DNA from 4 places in the Variovorax sp. UC74_104 genome. Region 2 is predicted to be linked to each of the others. Evidence: predicted binding sites of a transcription regulator. Region 2 holds the regulator's gene; each other region holds the start of a gene.
The links. The regulator LexA, encoded in region 2, represses DNA repair genes until DNA is damaged. The targets are predictions, from matches to a motif close to ACTGTATNNNNATACAGT.

Region 1 (4,352 bases), 360 kb from region 2:
CCTGCTTGCCGCTCAGCTCAGGCATAGAAGCCTTGCAGGTACCAGCGGACCTCGCCGGAAGAAAAACGCGCTGCGGGCCGCTCGCGGAAGATCCACACCAGCCCGGCCTCGGGGCTTTCCGCGACGTAGTAGTCGCGCATCGCGGGCTGGCCGCCTTCTTCCTTGTCGCCCCACCAGCCGGTTTCGACACGCTGCGGGCCGATCAGCCGACTCAGCGGGCCGCGGTAGCAGGGGCGCTCGCCGTCCATTTCTAGCAGCAGCGGCTCGGGCAACAGCCACGGCGGGTAGACGGCGTCGGGCTGCGAGGCCGCTGCGGCAGCCGCCTTCCGGCTCTTGTCGCCGGCCGGCTTCTCCTTGTCCTTTTCCTTCTGCAATGCAGGCCGCCACGCCTGCTTGCGCTCGGGCCGGTGGTCGGCCTGCGCAGACGGCACCACCACCTGCTGCGGACCGAGCCGCACGCTGAGCCGCTCGACCATCTCGTGCAGCCTGTCGCCCTTGCGGTTGTCTTCCGGCAGGAAGCTGGTGCTGGCGCCGGCCCACGGGTCGGTCTCGAGCGTGCGCAGCCTGATCCAGCTCGCGGGCGCGGCCAGCGTGGCGAGGGCCAGCTTTTCGGACAGCAACCGGCGCAGGTGCGCCATGTCCTGCGTGGGTTCTGCCGTGCGCACGGTGAGCTGCTCGTGCGGCGGCAGGTTCACGCCGTTGAAGCGCCGCAGGTCGAGCGTCCATTGCAGCTCCAGCGCACGCACGCCGCGTTGGCGGGCGCGCAGCCAGAGCTGCAGCGAGGTCAGCAGCCGGTTGGCCGACCACATGAGTTCGGGCGCGGTCTCGGCCAGCGCGGGCAGCTCCAGCTTCTGCTCGAACACGTCGGGCAGCGTGAGCCATGAATGGCTTTCGGGGCGAAGGCCCCAGGCGATGTCTAGCGCCTCGCGAAGCCCGGTGCCGAAGCGCCGCGTGAGCCCGCCGCGCGGCAGCGCCGCCACATCGCCCCAGGTGCGGCAACCCAGGCGCGCCAGCAGGTCGAGGTGCTCATGCGCGGCGCTCAGCGTGTCGAGCGGAAGGCCGGCAGGCACGTCCTTCGGGCGCTTCTCGTCGCGCACGAACAGTCGCAGCCGCGCCAATGCGATCAGGCTGGTGGCGCCCTGCGTGCCCAGCATGCGCGCGTCGGGCGCGGGGTTGTCGGCCTGCAGCAGGCGCATGAGCTGCATACGCCCGCCCCAGAGGCGCTCGCAGGCGGAGACTTCGAGCATCAGCGCCTCGTCGAGCCAGGCGACGTGGGGCGTGTACTTCAGGGCCCACCAGCCCAGAGCCTCGGGCGTGGGCATGGTCGCCAGGGCATCGGGCGTGTCTGGCGTGCCGGCTTCAGGCAACCACCGCAAGGCGATCCAGTGCATCCTGGCCTCCTTTCCATGCGTCGATGCGCACCACCGTGGCCGAGGCTGCCGGTTCGCCCGCAGGGGCCACGCCCTGCTGCTGCAGGCGCAGCTTGCGCCGCAGCCGGGCGGCGGCCAGCAGCGCGGCCATGCGCTCGTTGCGGGCAGGCAGCATCACCGGCGCGGCCAGCGGCGGGCCTCGGCGCTTGAGGATGTGCAGTTCGATCTGCGACGCATCGGCTTCGCTGCGATCGGCCCGGATGCGCAGCCGCGCGGGCGATGCCGACAGCGCCACCGACTCGGGCCGGCACACGAAGAGCAGCACCTCGTGCTGCGCGGCCGCCAGCTGCAGCCGCCGCAACTCGCCCACCCGCGCCTGCGGCAGCCAGGCGACGACGGCGGACACGTCGGCGCAGCGCAGCGCCTGCTCACAGGCCCACAGCCGCGCGGCCGGGGCCTCGCTGCGCACCCACATCAGCGCCTCCACCGGCAGCCCCTGCGCCGCGAGCGACGCGCCGCAGGGCTCGTAGGGCGCGCCGATCAGCACCACCGGCCCGCCCCGCGCGGCCACCGCCTGCGCCAGCGCGAGCAGCAGCAGCCGCCAGACATGAGCCTCGGGCGCGGGCAGCAGCAGTTCCGTCATCGCGCCGACCGGCCAGCCGCCGCCCGGCAGCTCGGCGTCGAGCGCAGCATGGCCGGTGGCGACGACCTGAGCGTCGGCCAACCCGAGCTCGTCGGCGTGCCAGACGCCGCGGCCCGCGGCAGCGGAAAAGGAATCGAGGAAAGGAAGGCCCATGGCGATGACTGTTAACTGTATTTTCATACAGTATTTCGCAGCCTACAACAGGAACGCCGCTTTCCCTGTTTTTCTTCTTACCGTCGGCCTTCACATTCCTGAAGCTCATGCGAAGGCGAAAAGAAGTCGTTTGAGCCCGGGGCGCCGCTTCGCTCCAATGGCCCCATCCACAAGGAGCCACGCATGACCACCCAGAGCACCGTCACCGCAGGCCTGAACTACCTCCAGCCCTCCGCCCTGCGCCCCTTCAGCTACACCTTCCAGCCCCCGCCCGACACGCCATGGGAAAGCGGCAGCTACGAGCTGCGCCCCATGCCGATCGCCGACGCGCGCACCGCCGCCACGCCGCCCGACATCGAGCGCGAGGGCTTCGTGCTGCGCGATGCGCCCACGGCCGTGCGCGACTTCCTCGACGACGCGGAGGTCGAGGCCGTCTACCACCGCGAGGTGGCCGAACTGGCGCTGGCCGTCACCGGCGGCGCGCGCGCCTATGTGTTCGACCACCTGGTGCGCCGGCGCGAGGCCGACCGCGCCGCTTTAAGCTTCGGCCGCCGCGCGACCGACGGCCGGGCCGCCGCCAACGGCCGCATCCACAACGACTACACAGAGGAATCGGGCCGCCGAAGACTCGCGCTGGTGCTGACCGACCCCGAAGAGGCCGCAGCCGTGCGGCGCTACTGCATCGTCAATGTCTGGCGCTCGATCAAGGGGCCGGTGCTCGACACGCCGCTGGCCGTGTGCGACGCGCGCTCGGTGATGGCGAAGGACCTGGTCAGCGCAGAGGTGCGCTATCCGCGCCGCACCGGCGAGATCTATCTGGCGACGCATTCGCCCACGCACCGCTGGTCGTACTTCTCCGCGATGGACCGGCACGAGGCGCTGGTCTTCAAGCAGTACGACTCGCAACTCGGCGGCGTCTCGCGCTACACGCCGCACGCGGCCTTCGACCACCCCGAAACGCCCGCCGACGCGCCGCTGCGCGAGAGCATCGAGGCCCGCTGCCTGGTGGTGTTCGAATGAGCGCCGCACTCGAGTTCTGGTTCGACTTCGGCAGCAACTACAGCTACCTGAGCACCATGCGCATCGAAGCCGATGCCGCCGCGCACGGCATCGCCGTCCGCTGGCGGCCCTTCCTGCTGGGGCCGATCTTCCGTTCCTTCGGCTGGGAGTCTTCGCCCTTCGTGCTGCAGAAGGAAAAGGGCGACTACACCTGGAAGGACATGGCCCGCCAGTGCCGCAAGTACGGCCTGCCGTGGCAGCGGCCAACCCACTTTCCGCGCCCGGCCGTGCTGCCGCTTCGCATCGCGCTGGTGGGTGCCTCGCAGCCGTGGATGGGCGAGTTCTGCCGCCGCACCATGTCGATGAATTTCGCCGAGGACCGCGACATCGATTCGCCCCAGGCAATGCACGAGCTGCTGGGCTCGCTCGGCCTGCCGGCGCACCGCGTCATCGAGGAGGCGCTGTCGGACACCAACAAGCTGCGGCTGCGGCAACAGACCGAGACGGCGGCCGAGAAAGGCATCTTCGGCGCGCCCACGTTCTTCGTGGACGACGAGATGTTCTGGGGCAACGACCGGCTCGACGAGGCGATCGCGTTCTGCAAGGCGCAGGCCTCAGCCGACTGACGACCTTCGCGCCTCGTCCACCAGCCATTCGGCGACGTGGCGCACGTCCTCGCGCGGCGATTCCTCCGCCTGGATCAGCCAGTAGGCATGGCCCGAGGGCTGCTCCGGCACCGGCGCGGCGATGCGCACCAGCCGGTTCTCGTCGAGCAGCGGCTGGATCAGCTCCAGCCGCCCCAGCGCCACGCCCTGCCCGGCCAGCGCGGCCTGGATCAGCTGGTCGTACTGGTTGAAGTGCAACACCGCCTGCGGCTTCGCGTCGGCCCAGCCCACCGCCGCGAGCCAGTCCTTCCACTGCAGCCAGGGGTGCTGCGGATCCTCGAAGGCCAGCAGGCACTGGCCGGCCAGCGCCCCGGGCTCGTCGAGCGAGCGCAGCCCGAGCGAGGGGTGCGCGACCGGCGCCACCGTCTCCCCGAAGAGCCGCACCGACCCGGCCGGCGCCAGCGCGGGCGTGGTGTAGCGGATGGCCAGGTCGATGCCGTCGTTGCGCAGGTCGGCCAGCCGGTTGTTGGAGGACACCCGTACGTCCACGCCCGGATGCAGCTTCTGCACCTTGCCCAGCCG
Region 2 (4,352 bases):
TTCGTGGGGTTGCCGTTGATGTAGCTCACGACGTTGTCGAAAGCCTGGCCGAAGTAGCTCTCGTAGCTTTCCTGCTCGACGTAGCCGATGTGCGGCGTGCAGATGCAGTTCTCCAGGCGCAGCAGCGCGTGGCCCTGCAGCGGCGGCTCGCTCTCGAACACATCGACAGCCGCCAGCCCGGGGCGCCCGCGGTTGAGCGCCGCGAGCAGGGCGTCGGCCTCGACCAGTTCCGCACGCGAGGTGTTCACGAACAGGGCGGTCGGCTTCATGCGCGAGAGGTCTTCCAGCGTGATGAGGCCGTTGGTCTCTTCGTTGAGCCGCAGGTGCACCGACAGCACGTCGGCCGCGGCGAAGAACTCGTGTCGGTTCTGTGCCACCTGGAAGCCATCGGAACGCGCCTTGGCGCAGCTGGCTCACGGCCCCAGATCACGACCTGCATGCCGAAGGCCTGACCGTAGCGCGCGACCAACTGGCCGATGCGGCCATAGCCCCAGATGCAAAGCGTCTTGCCCTTGAGCACCGAGCCGATGCCGAAGTTGGGCGGCATGGAGGCCGACTTGAGCCCCGACTGCTGCCAGGCGCCATGCTTGAGGTTGCTGATGTACTGCGGCAGCCGGCGCATGGCGGCCATGATGAGCGCCCATGTGAGTTCGGCAGGCGCCTGCGGAGAGCCGGAGCCTTCCGCCACGGCCACGCCTCGCTCGGTGCAGGCCGCGACATCAATGTGTCCGGCAACGCGCCCGGTCTGGGAAATGAGCTTGAGCTTGGGGAGCTTCTCGATCAGCTGGCGCGAGATCTGGGTGCGCTCGCGGATCAGCACGATCACGTCGGCGTCCTTGAGGCGAACCGATAGCTGCCCAATGCCCTTCACCGTGTTGGTATAGACCTTGGCCGCGTATGCGTCCAGCTTGGAAGCGCAGCGCAGCTTGCGTACGGCGTCCTGGTAATCGTCGAGGATCACAATGTTCATGGCACGCCATTGTGCCTCGCAGCATTGGAATGTCGCGCCTGCGAACGTTTGGATACCCACCCCGAAGCCGCTCGCAGGGCCGTTCGGGCTCAGTGCAGGCGGGTCGAGCGCGGTGCCGTGGCCATGGTTTCGGCGGCCTCGAGCGCGGCCAGTCGGTCGAGCTCGGCGCAGACATCGGCCATGCGGCCGGAGATTCGGACGCGATTGCTGCTGCACTGCCTGTTCTTGTCGTCGACGACGCGGACCACTCGCAACGGGCGTGCTGGCACGGTGGCCGCCTGGCTGGGCGAGGCACTGCCACCCGAGCGGGCCGTGCAGGCGGGGCGCACCGCTACATAGCGCAGTCCGGCAGAGGATTCGGTCGTGTCGATGTGATTCCCGCGACGATCGCGACGTGCCGGCATCAGGCGGCTGGCCAGCGATTGCAAGGGCATCCAGATATCGGCGATGGCGAGGAGGGCGATTCCCATGTGAACTCCAAGAAAGTAGAGGTTGAACACAGGCAGGATTTCTTGAATCGGCCGCGACAGGGTGATGGCGACTCTTCGCCATACGCCCGCCACCTGTCGAGGCCGGATGGGGATGCGTGCTGCGGAAAGCAGGCCGCCCGGGGCCTACATCAGCATCGTGTTTCGGATGAGTCCGACAGCGAGGCCTTCGATTTCGAAAGGCTCTCCGGGCTGCACAATGATGGTCGGGTAGTCGGGGTTCTCGGCGTGCAGCTCGATGACCTGCTTGTTGCGCTTCAGGCGCTTGACGGTCACTTCGTCGCCCAGCCGGGCCACCACGATCTGGCCGTTGCGGGCCTCCTTGGTGGCTTGCACCGCGAGCAAGTCGCCGTCCATGATGCCGGCGTCGCGCATCGACATGCCTCGCACCTTGAGCAGGTAGTCGGGCTGGCGCTGGAACAGCGTGTTCTCGACGTAGTAGGTCTGGTCGACGTGCTCCTGCGCCAGGATCGGCGAACCTGCCGCGACGCGGCCGATGAGCGGCAGCGCAAGCTGGGCCATGCCGGGCAGCGAGAGCGAGAACTGGTTGCCTTCGCGATGGCGCGTTTCGTTGAGCGAGCGCAGCGCGTCACCCTTGAGGCGGATGCCGCGCGAGGTACCGCTGACGAGCTCGATGACGCCCTTGCGCGCCAGCGCCTGCAGATGCTCTTCCGCGGCGTTGGCTGACTTGAAGCCGAGTTCGTTGGCGATCTCGGCGCGGGTGGGCGGCGCACCGGTACGTGCGATGGCGCTCTGGATGAGATCCAGGATCTGCTGCTGGCGGGCTGTAAGCTTCACGGCGAACTGCATATGTGGTTCCTTGCGGTACTGGCTGGATATCCAGTGGCTGTATTTTTAACCAGTTTTTTTAAGTTGACAAGCCATGGTCAATTCCTCTTCGCCTGAATTGCGCCGACGCGCGGTGGTTCTGGGTACCGGCGGCACCATCGCGGGCCGGGCCGCCAGCAGCGACGACAACATCGGCTACACCGCCGCGCAGGTGGGCGTGGCCGACCTGCTGGGCGGTATCGAGGCGCCTGACGGCGTGACCCTCGAGGCCGAGCAGGTGGCCCAGGTGGACAGCAAGGACATGTCCTTCGACATCTGGCAGCAGTTGGCGCGATGCTGCGCGCACTGGCTGGCGCAGGCCGATGTGGCCGGCGTGGTTATCACGCACGGCACCGACACCATCGAGGAGACGGCGTTCTTCCTGCACTCCGTGCTGGCACCATCCAAGCCCGTGGTGCTCACCTGCGCGATGCGTCCGGCCACCGCGCTGTCGCCGGACGGGCCGCAGAACGTGCGCGATGCGATCGGCGTCGCAATGACGCAGGGCGCCAAGGGCGTGACGGTGGTGTGCGCCGGCGCCGTCCACGGCGGCGTCGACATCCAGAAGGTGCATACCTATCGGCTCGACGCCTTTGCCTCAGGCGATGCAGGACCGATCGGCTATGTCGAGGAGGGGGAAGTGCGCCTCGTCCGCGCCTGGCCGCAGGGGCAGGCTGTGTCGGCGGCGAAGATCCTGGGGACGACCGCGGTGCAGTGGCCCCGGGTGGAGATCGTGATGAGCCATGCCGGTGCCAGCGGGGCGGTGATCGATGCGCTCCTGCTGCCTGGGGGCGCGGAGCCCCTGCGCGGGCTGGTGCTTGCCACTACCGGCAACGGCACCCTTCACCATGCTCTGGAGGCGGCTGCGCTCAGGGCGCAGGACGCCGGTGTCTCGGTGGTCAGGGCGACGCGTTGCACCAGCGGGCGCATCCTCCCGAAGGCCGGCGATCCGCTGCGCGATGCAGGCGCACTGACGCCGGTCAAGGCGCGCATCGCCCTGATGCTCGAACTGCTGGGGTGAAAACGAAACCGCCCCTGTCGAAGGGGCGGTTTTCTTGGAGTCAGGTCAGCTGCTCAACGCGGCCAAGGCCCGCTGCGTGATCTCGTCGACCGTGCCCACGCCTTTGATGGCGCGGTACTTCGGCGCTGCGGCCGGGTCTGCCTTCGCCCAGGCGGAGTAGTAGTCGACCAGCGGACGCGTCTGCTGGCTGTACACCTCGAGCCGCTTGCGCACGGTTTCTTCCTTGTCGTCCTCGCGCTGGATCAGGTCCTCGCCGGTCACGTCGTCCTTGCCTTCCACCTTGGGCGGATTGAACTTGACGTGGTAGGTGCGGCCCGAAGCCGGGTGCGAACGGCGGCCGCTCATGCGCTCGATGATGTCGCTGAAGGGCACATCGATCTCGAGCACGTAGTCGAGCTTGACGCCGGCCGCCTTCATGGCGTCGGCCTGGGGAATGGTGCGGGGGAATCCGTCGAAGAGGAAGCCGCCGGCGCAATCGGGCTGCGCGATGCGTTCCTTCACGAGGTTGATGATCAGGTCGTCGCTGACCAGCGCGCCGGCGTCCATGACCGCCTTGGCCTGCAGTCCGAGCGGGGTGCCGGCCTTGACGGCTGCGCGCAGCATGTCGCCGGTCGAAATCTGGGGAATGCTGTACTTCTGGCAAATGAAGGCCGCTTGCGTGCCTTTGCCCGCCCCGGGCGCGCCCAGCAAAATTAGTCTCATGGTGTCCTCGGACGGTTCTTAGATCTTGTGTCGCGCCGTGCATCGGCCCCGTGGCTGGGCAAGGCGGAGTTGTTTCGAGGATAGCATGCGTGCCCTTGGGGAAATCCCGCTCCTGCAGCCGCCGGGACGCTCAGGCGCCTGCGGCTGCGAAGACCGCGCGCACGCGCGCAAGGTCTTCGGGCGTGTCGATGCCGGGGCCCGGCGCGACATGGCTCACATGCACCGCGATGCGATGGCCGTGCCACAGCGCGCGCAGTTGCTCGAGTGCTTCCGTCGACTCGACGGGCGCCGGGGGCAGCGAAGGAAAGCGCCGCACGAAGCCCGCGCGATAGCCATAGATCCC
Region 3 (4,352 bases), 2.8 Mb from region 2:
GACCGCTGATCGTCAAATTCATGAATGACCTCCTGGAATTGACGGTTGGGGAAATGGCCGCCCCGCGGAATGCGGCTTGGCCGGCGAAACGAAACGGGAGTTCTCTCTGGGGGTCTTGAGAAAGAAGAAAAGAGGGGGTGGGAAGAGATGAGAAAGAGGGGAAGGTCGATTCACTATGCCCAAGCTGTCACGGTATTGCAATACCTGAGTTGCCCGGGGTTTTGCCGCTTCGTAAGCAGCTTTTCACACGCTAGCGAATCGATAGCTGCGGGCACGCGCGGGACTGGCGATGCCGCGATTTGGAAACAAGTGTTTCAGTGCCGGCGAGCCGGTGACCATGCCGGCACAAGGGCCTGCCCATGCCGTCCCCAACTCAGCGCCAGGCGGCCCGCATCCTGTTGCGCAGGTCGATCACCGAACTGGGCGGCGGCACCGCCGGCGGCCGCTCCGGCGGGGGCGGCCAGGTCTGCTGCTCGAAGCCTTCCAGGTCGGCATCGGCGATGAAGCGCGTGCGGTTGGCATACAGGTGCCGGTCGCCCCGCGCCGCCTGCTGCGTGATGTGGAAGCGCTGCGGCACCAGCAGGTGAAGGTGGTCGCGCGCCCGGGTCATTGCCACGTAGAGCAGGCGCCGCTCCTCTTCCAGCTCATGCGCGCTCTGGGCCACGTCGGCCGGCAGGCAGCCGTCGACCACGTTGAGCACGTGCACCGAATTCCATTCCTGACCCTTGGCCGAATGGATGGTGGAGAGGATCAGGTAGTCCTCGTCGAGCAGCGGCGGCCCCGGGCGGTCGCTCGTGGCTTCGGGCGGATCGAGCGTGAGTTCGGTAAGAAAACGTTCGCGCGAGGCATACCCTGCCGCGAGGCGCGCGAGTTGCTCCACGTCGGCGCGCCGCACGCCGGAGGTGTCCTCGTACAGGCGCTTCAGGTGCGGCAGGTACCAGTCCATCGCCAGTTCGACGTCGGCGGGCCACCTGAGCCCCGGCGCGCGCAGGGCGGCATAGGCTTCGACGAAGTCGGCCCATTGCGCGCGGGCGGCCGAAGGCGGCACGAAGTCGCGCACGGCCGCGGCCGGGTCGGCGGCCTGCTCCATCGCGTCGAGCAGGCGTGCGCTGGTGGCGGGGCCGATGCCCGGTATCAGCTGCGTCACGCGGAACCCCGCCATGCGCCCGCGCGGGTTCTGCGCGAAGCGCAGCACCGCGAGCAGGTCCTTCACGTGCGAGGCCTCCAGGAACTTGAGCCCGCCGAACTTCACGAACGGGATGTTGCGACGCGCCAGCTCGAGTTCGAGCGCCGCGCTGTGAGAAGAGGTGCGGAACAGCACCGCCTGCGACTTCAGCGCCAGCCCGCCCTCGCGGTGCGCCAGCACCTTGTCGGCCACCCAGCGCGCCTGCCCCGCCTCGTCGGGCACGAGCACCAGCAGCGGCTTGCCGGCCGAGGGCTTGTCGGTCCACAGCGTCTTGGCATGCCGCTCGGCGGCCTGCGCGATGACGCGGTTCGACACGTCGAGGATCGGCTGCGTCGAGCGGTAGTTACGCTCCAGTGTGACCACGCGCGCGTCCTGCGTGAACTGCGAGGGAAAGTCGAGGATGTTGCGCACCGTGGCGCCGCGGAATGAGTAGATCGACTGCGCGTCGTCCCCCACCACCGTCACGCCTCGTCCGTCGGGCTTGAGCGCCAGCAGGATCGCCGCCTGGAGCAGGTTGGTGTCCTGGTATTCGTCGACCAGCACATGGTCGAAGCGCGCGCCGATGTGCGCGGCCAGCGCGGGCTCGGCCGCCATCTCGGCCCAGTAGAGCAGCAGGTCGTCGTAGTCGAGCACGTTCTGCCGCTGCTTGGCCTCGACGTACGCGCCGAACAGCTTCTTCAGCTCGGCCTCCCACTCGCCGCACCAGGGAAAGGCTTCCTTCAGCACGTCGGCCAGCGGCGCGCGGGTGTTCACGCAGCGCGAATAGATCGACAGGCAGGTGCCCTTGCGCGGAAAGCGGTTGACGGTGGAAGACAGCCCGAGTTCATGGCGCACCAGCCCCATCAGGTCTTCGGCGTCGCCGCGGTCGTGGATGGTGAAGTTCTCGTCGAGTCCGATCTGCGGTGCGTACTCGCGCAGCAGCCTCGCGCCGATGCCATGGAAGGTGCCCGCCCACGGCAGCGCGGGCGGCGCCTCCGACTTCAGCCCGAGCACCTGCGCCAGCACCCGGCCGGCGCGGCGCTCCATTTCCTGTGCGGCGCGGCGCGAGAAGGTCAGCAGCAGCAGGCGCTGCGGATCGACCCCGCCGGCGATGAGGGTTGCGACGCGGTGCGCCAGCGTGCTGGTCTTGCCCGAGCCGGCGCCCGCGATGACCAGCAGCGGCCGCTCGTCGCGCCCCGTGGTGGCGGCGCTCACGCCGTGCTCGACCGCGGCGCGCTGCGCCTCGTTGAGCGAGGCGAGCGCATCGGCCAGGCGTTCGGCCTGGGTCTTCGGCACGGGTGGAAAAACGGGGAGCGCAGTGGTCTGCATGGCGCACGACTTTACTGTATGCCCGTCCAGTCCGGCCACCCTGGCTACATGTGGCCGGTGACATAATCGCGCCTCGCTGCAACCCGGAGATTTTTCCAATGGAAACCGCCCCGTCTCGGCAGCTTTCAACTCCCTTTCGCTGACGTTTCTTTCGCGCTTGCCGCGCGCGTCGGGCCGGGGAATTGAAAGCGCCCCCTCCCTCGCCCATCGTCCAGTCAGTCATTCCCGGGAGTGAGCCCCATGCTCAACATCTTCACGCTCGCCAACGGCCGCCTCGTCCAGGAAGAGATCGAGGCCCTCGAAGAGCTCTCCAAGTTCCAGCCGATCTGGGTCGACCTCGAATCGCCCACGCTCGAGGAAAAGCGCTGGATCAAGCAGTACTACGGCCTGTCCATTCCCGAAGACGCGATGGACGAGGACATCGAGGAGTCCGCGCGCTTCTACGAGGAAGACAACGGCGAGCTGCACATCCGCTCCGACTTCCTGATCGACGACGACGAGGCCCCGCGCACCGTGCGCGTCGCCTTCATCCTCAACCAGCACAACACCGACCTGCGCAGCCGCGGCGTGCTGTTCTCGATCCACGACGAGGACGTGCCCGTGTTCCGCCTGCTGCGCATGCGCGCGCGCCGCGCGCCGGGGCTGATCGAGGACGCCAAGGAAGTCATGCTCAAGCTCTTCGACGCCGACGCCGAATACTCGGCCGACTCGCTGGAGAACATCTACGACGAGCTCGAGGCCGCCAGCAAGAAGGTGCTGTCGGGCAACGTCAGCGACGAGCTGGCCGGCGAGGTGCTCGGCGCCATCGCGCGGCAGGAAGACCTGAACGGGCGCATCCGCCGCAACGTGATGGACACGCGCCGCGCCGTCAGCTTCATGATGCGCAGCAAGATGCTCAACGCCGAGCAGTTCGAGGAAGCGCGCCAGATCCTGCGCGACATCGAGTCGCTGGACAACCACACGGCCTTCCTCTTCGACAAGATCAACTTCCTGATGGATGCGACCGTCGGTTTCATCAACATCAACCAGAACAAGACCATCAAGATCTTCTCGGTGGCCAGCGTGGCGCTGCTGCCGCCGACGCTGATCGCCAGCATCTACGGCATGAACTTCAAGTTCATGCCCGAGCTCGACTGGGCCATGGGCTACCCCTATGCCATCGTGCTGATGGCGGCCAGCGCGCTGGTGCCGATGTGGTACTTCCGCCGGCGCGGCTGGCTGAAGTAGGAAGAAGAGAAGAAGCGCCGCGCGGCCGGTGCTAGAGTGGCCGGCAGCAAGCGCTGACCTGGAGAGCCACAGTGCGCAGAATCCGCTTCCTCACCAACCGCCACCGCGCGCCGTCGACCAACATCGCGCTGGGCCTGCTGCTGGCCTTCAATGCCGGCGCAATCAACGCGGGCGGCTTCCTCGTCCTGCACATGTACACCTCGCACATGACGGGCTTCGCCTCGCAGCTGGCCGACGGCATGGTGCTGGGCAACGTCAAGCTGCTGCTGAATGCGCTGGGCGCGATCCTGGCCTTCCTGAGCGGCGCCGCCGTCTGCGCGGTGCTCGTGAACTGGGGCCGCCAGCACCGCATGCACGGGGTGTACGCCCTGCCGCTGATGCTGGAGGCGGCGCTGATGTTTCCCTTCGGGCTCATGGGCGCCATCACGCTGACCTGGGCGACGCCCTTCGCGGTGCCGCTCACCGTGCTGCTGCTGTCCTTCATCATGGGGCTGCAGAACGCGGTGGCGTCCAAGACATCGGGCGGCAGCATCCGCACCACGCACATGACCGGCAACATCACCGACATGGGCATCGAGATCGGCAAGATGCTCTACTGGAACCGCCGCCCGAAGTCGGCACCGGCGCCGAT
Region 4 (4,352 bases), 910 kb from region 2:
GATGCCTTCGGTGGCGCCACTCAGAAAGAGCAGGTCGCCGGAGGGAGCGCCGAGCAGGCGGCGCGCGCGGGAGCGCACCGAATCCATCAGGGCGCGCGCCTTCAGCCCGGTGCTGTGGACGCTGCTGGGATTGCCGAAGTCGTCGGCCATGGCTGCGAGTGCCGCGGCCCGTGCGCGTGGCAGCACGGGCGTGGTGGCGTTGGCGTCGAGGTAGATGTCCATTGGGGTGATTCCGGCGAAAGGGGCGGCGCGGCGGGTGCCGCGCTCCTGAAGGAGTCTGCCGGCCGGGCCTGGGAATCGGCTTGCCTTTTGCGCAGGCGATACTTATAAGATTGGAATCTGATGCTCTTTTCTGGATAACTAGTGAAACTGGATTCCATAGATATCCGAATTCTTGATCTCCTGCAGCGCGACGCCGAGCTGCAGGTGGCCCAGATCGCCGAGCAGGTCGGCCTCTCCGCCACGCCGTGCTGGCGGCGCATCCAGCGCCTGAAGGAGGCCGGCGTCATCACGCGCTCGGTGGCGCTGCTCGATCCGCGCAAGGTCAACGTGGCGGTGACGGTGTTCGTGTCGGTGCGCACCAGCACGCACTCGCAGGAGTGGTTCGACCGCTTCACGGCCACGGTGCATGCCATTCCGGAGGTCGTCGAGTTCTACCGGATGAGCGGCGACGTCGACTACCTGCTGCGCGTGGTGGTGCCTGACATCGCGGCCTACGACGCGGTCTACAAGCGCCTGATCGCGGGCACCAACCTGCACGACGTCAGCTCGAGCTTCGCGATGCAGGAGCTGAAGCAGACGACGGCGCTGCCGCTGAGCTACGTCTAGAAGGAAAAAAAGAAAGAGAGAAGGCCCGACGGCCCTCGACTCGTCAGAACAGGCCGCCCTGCCCCACGGCACCCGGCGGACGGAATGCCGACACATCGAGCGGAATGCGCTCGCGGTTGTAGCCCAGGCGGTTCGTGGCCTTCTGGAAGCGCTGGTGGATCAGGTCGGCCCAGAGGCCCGAGCCCTTCATGCGCGTGGCGAAGTCGGCGTCGTAGTCCTTGCCGCCTCGCATGTCGTGGATGCGCGCCATGATGCGGTCGGCGCGCTGCGGGTAGTGCAACGCGAGCCACTCCTTGAAGAGCGGCGCCACTTCCCACGGCAGCCGCACCACCGTGTAGAAGGCGCTGCGCGCGCCGGCCTCCCACGCGGCCTCGAGCACCTGTTCCATGTCTTCGGTCACGAAGGGAATCTGCGGCGCCACGCTCACGCCGACCGGCACGCCGGCCTCCGCGAGCGTGCGAATGGTGCGCAGCCGGCGATGCGGCGCGGCGGCGCGCGGCTCCAGCTTGCGGGCGAGGTCGCCGTCGAGCGTGGTCACGGTGACGTACACGGCCGCCAGGCGGTCGGCGGCCATGGGCGCGATCAGGTCGAGGTCGCGCTCGACGGCGCTCGACTTGGTGACCAGCGCGAACGGATGGCGCGCTTCCCGCAGCAGCTCGATGACCGAGCGCGTGAGCCGCAGCTCGCGCTCGATGGGCTGGTAGCAGTCGGTCGCGGTACCGATGGCGATGTGGCTCGGCCGGTAGCTGCGGCGCCCGAGCTCCGTGCGCAGCACCTCGACGATGTTGCGCTTGGCGATCAGCTTGGTCTCGAAGTCGAGCCCCGGCGACAGGTTGAGGTAGCTGTGCGTGGGCCGTGCGAAGCAGTAGATGCAACCGTGTTCGCATCCCCGGTACGGGTTGATCGAGCGGTCGAAGGAGATGTCGGGCGAGTCGTTCTCGTTGAGGACCGACTTCACGTCCTCGAAGCGCACTTCGGTGGCGAGGGGCTGCAGTTCCTCGGCCTCGGCCGCGCCTTCCTCGAGCGTGCCCCAGCCGTCGTCGAAGGCATTGCGCTCGTCCTTGGAGAACCGATGCGCGATGTGCGTGGCCGCGCCGCGGCCCTTGATGGCATGGATGGGAATGAAGGCGGCTGGCATGGTCGGCGACTCCTTGGCAACTCGGTTTTCTGTTCTATTTACTGTTTATTCATACAGTATTCCACCGATTCACCGTCGCTGCCGAATTTTTAATTTCTTTCTTGACAGAAATTTCGAGAATCCTAAACTCGGCGCATGGAACTCACCGACATCCAACGCAAGTTCGTCCTGCACTGGGGCGAAATGGGGTCCCTTTGGGGCGTGAACCGCACCGTCTCGCAGATCCATGCCCTGCTCTTCGCCCACGGCAAGCCCATGAACGCCGAGGAGCTGTGCGACACGCTCGGCGTGGCCCGCTCCAACATCAGCAACAGCCTGAAGGAGCTGCAGGCCTGGAACCTGGTCCGCGTGACCCACACGCTGGGCGACCGGCGCGACTACTTCGAGACCAGCGTCGACGTGTGGGAGCTGTTCCGCACCGTGGTGCGCGAGCGCAAGGAGCGCGAGTTCGACCCCACCGTGCGCGTGCTCCGCGAACTGGTCTCCAGCCCCGACTTCCAGAAGGAGCCTGCCGACGCGCAGGACCGCATCCGCTCCACGATGGAGCTCATGGAAAAGCTCGCCACGTGGGCCGACGAGATGCTGCGGCTGTCGCCCGGCACGCTCGACAAGGTGATGACGCTGGGCGCGAGCGTGCAGAAGTTCGTGCGCGGCGATTCGTCGCAGGGCGGCAAGGGCACAGGCAAGGGCGAAGACCCGGATGCGCACCACGCCAGCCTCCCAATGATCTGAAGGTCTCTTTTTTTGCCCATCAATTTCTGTTTTGACAGAAATATCGATAACAAGGAACATCATGAGCCGCATCCCCACTCCCGCCTACCCGCTCACCGTCTATTTCGACGCGAGCTGCGCGATCTGCTCGGCCGAGATGGGCAGCCTCAAGGCGCGCGACACGGCGGGCCGGCTGCGGATGGTCGATTGCTCGCCGGCCACGTTCAACGACGGCCCGGCACCGCGCGAGGCGCTGATGGCGGCCATCCATGTGTCGGACGCCGAGGGCCGCGTGCACGTCGGCGTGCCGGCCATCCGCATCTGCCGCACGGCGGTGGGACTCTCCAGCGGCAGCTTCCTGCTCGACCTGCCGGTCGTCGCTCCGCTGGCCGACCGCGCCTATGCACTGCTGGCGCGCAACCGCTACCGCATTCCGCGCTGGCTGGCCACGAGGCTCGCCGGGCGCGTCGCGCCCTCATGCGACGACAACTGCCGCATCTGACCCGAAAAGAAACCCGACGAACAAACCAGCGAGGGAACCGCCATGCCGACCGTCTTCCAGCCCGACTTCCGCATGCCGCACGAGACGCTCGCGCACAGCCAGTCCGAGAACACCGTCACAACTGAAGACACGCAGGACTACTTCACCGAGGTCGCGACCGACTACAGCGCCTGGAGCCCCAGCTACAACATGCACTTCGGCTTCTGGCGCGCGGGCCTGAACCCGCTGCGGCGCGAAGGCATGCTCGTCGAAATGAACCGCATGGTCGGCCGCGCGCTGCGTCTCGGCGAGGCGTCCCAGGCCAGCGACAGGCGCCGCTGCGTGATCGACATGGGTTGCGGCGCCGGCGCCACCGCGCGCACGTTGGTCGGCGACGACGCATCGCTCTACGCCGTCACCGTGACCAACGTCGCCGTGCAGAACCGCATCGCCGCGAAGCTCGACGCTGCCGCCGGCGTGGCCGACCGCATGGCGCACATCGAAGCCGACTACACCCGCACCGGACTGCCCGCCGCACAGGCGGACGGCGCCTGGGCCCTGGAAAGCGCCTGCTATGCCGGCGGCACCGACAAGGCCGACTTCGTCCGCGAAGCCGCACGGCTGCTGAAGCCCGGCGCGCGGCTGGCCGTGGTCGACGGCTTCCTGCTGCGGCACCGGCCCGGCCGCCTGGCGAACTGGCTGCACCGCCTGTGGGCCGACAGTTGGGCCGTGCCCACGCTGGCCGTGCGCGACGACTTCGTCGCGGCACTGCGGGCAAACGGCTTCGACAACGTGGAAGTGAAGTCGCTGCGCTGGCGCGTCGCACCCAGCGCGCTGCACATTCCCGTGCTGGCCACGCGCTTCACGCTGGCCGAGCTGTGGAAGGCGCGCGGCAGGCTCAGCCCGTGGCGGCGCAAGCACATCGTGGCCAGCTACTGCGCACTGGCGCTGGGCATGTTCTGGCGCGACTTCGACTACTGCATGGTCACCGCCACGCGCCATTGCGACTGAACGGCAGCCCCCGAAACGACACAACGAGGAGAAGAAGAGGTTCCCGCATGCAAAAAGACTCCGAAGAAAGCAGGTTTTCCGAACTCGCCCCCATCGAGCAGCCAGCACATGAAGAAGCGCAGCCCAAGCCCGTTCGTGGCATGCCGTTCGGCTGGTTCTGGCCCATGGCGTCCGGCGCCGCGA

Region 1: a site for LexA is predicted at 2,181-2,198, ahead of imuA (translesion DNA synthesis-associated protein ImuA). Genes of this name have one in related genera too.
Region 3: a site for LexA is predicted at 2,508-2,525, ahead of ACHMXA_RS06245 (ATP-dependent helicase). Genes of this name have one in related genera too.
Region 4: a site for LexA is predicted at 2,007-2,024, ahead of ACHMXA_RS23840 (PA0069 family radical SAM protein). Genes of this name have one in related genera too.

What each region holds. Positions count from the first base shown of each region.
Region 1 covers NZ_CP171978.1:4,518,492-4,522,843, forward strand. The annotation lists gene ACHMXA_RS21190 (error-prone DNA polymerase) at 1-25, opposite strand, end outside; gene ACHMXA_RS21195 (DNA polymerase Y family protein) at 18-1,391, opposite strand; gene imuA (translesion DNA synthesis-associated protein ImuA) at 1,360-2,166, opposite strand; gene ACHMXA_RS21205 (CmcJ/NvfI family oxidoreductase) at 2,350-3,186, shown strand; gene ACHMXA_RS21210 (2-hydroxychromene-2-carboxylate isomerase) at 3,183-3,791, shown strand; gene ACHMXA_RS21215 (LysR substrate-binding domain-containing protein) at 3,780-4,352, opposite strand, start outside.
Region 2 covers NZ_CP171978.1:4,155,292-4,159,643, reverse strand. The annotation lists partial or broken gene ACHMXA_RS19540 (D-2-hydroxyacid dehydrogenase family protein) at 1-970, opposite strand, end outside; gene ACHMXA_RS19535 (hypothetical protein) at 1,060-1,470, opposite strand; gene lexA (transcriptional repressor LexA) at 1,585-2,268, opposite strand; gene ACHMXA_RS19525 (asparaginase) at 2,342-3,307, shown strand; gene adk (adenylate kinase) at 3,353-4,009, opposite strand; gene kdsB (3-deoxy-manno-octulosonate cytidylyltransferase) at 4,140-4,352, opposite strand, start outside.
Region 3 covers NZ_CP171978.1:1,309,089-1,313,440, reverse strand. The annotation lists gene hpf (ribosome hibernation-promoting factor, HPF/YfiA family) at 1-22, opposite strand, end outside; gene ACHMXA_RS06245 (ATP-dependent helicase) at 374-2,494, opposite strand; gene corA (magnesium/cobalt transporter CorA) at 2,735-3,721, shown strand; gene ACHMXA_RS06235 (YoaK family protein) at 3,793-4,352, shown strand, end outside.
Region 4 covers NZ_CP171978.1:5,063,377-5,067,728, forward strand. The annotation lists gene ACHMXA_RS23830 (aminotransferase class V-fold PLP-dependent enzyme) at 1-222, opposite strand, end outside; gene ACHMXA_RS23835 (Lrp/AsnC family transcriptional regulator) at 370-828, shown strand; gene ACHMXA_RS23840 (PA0069 family radical SAM protein) at 872-1,966, opposite strand; gene ACHMXA_RS23845 (GbsR/MarR family transcriptional regulator) at 2,102-2,698, shown strand; gene ACHMXA_RS23850 (thiol-disulfide oxidoreductase DCC family protein) at 2,760-3,179, shown strand; gene ACHMXA_RS23855 (SAM-dependent methyltransferase) at 3,222-4,169, shown strand; gene ACHMXA_RS23860 (SRPBCC domain-containing protein) at 4,217-4,352, shown strand, end outside.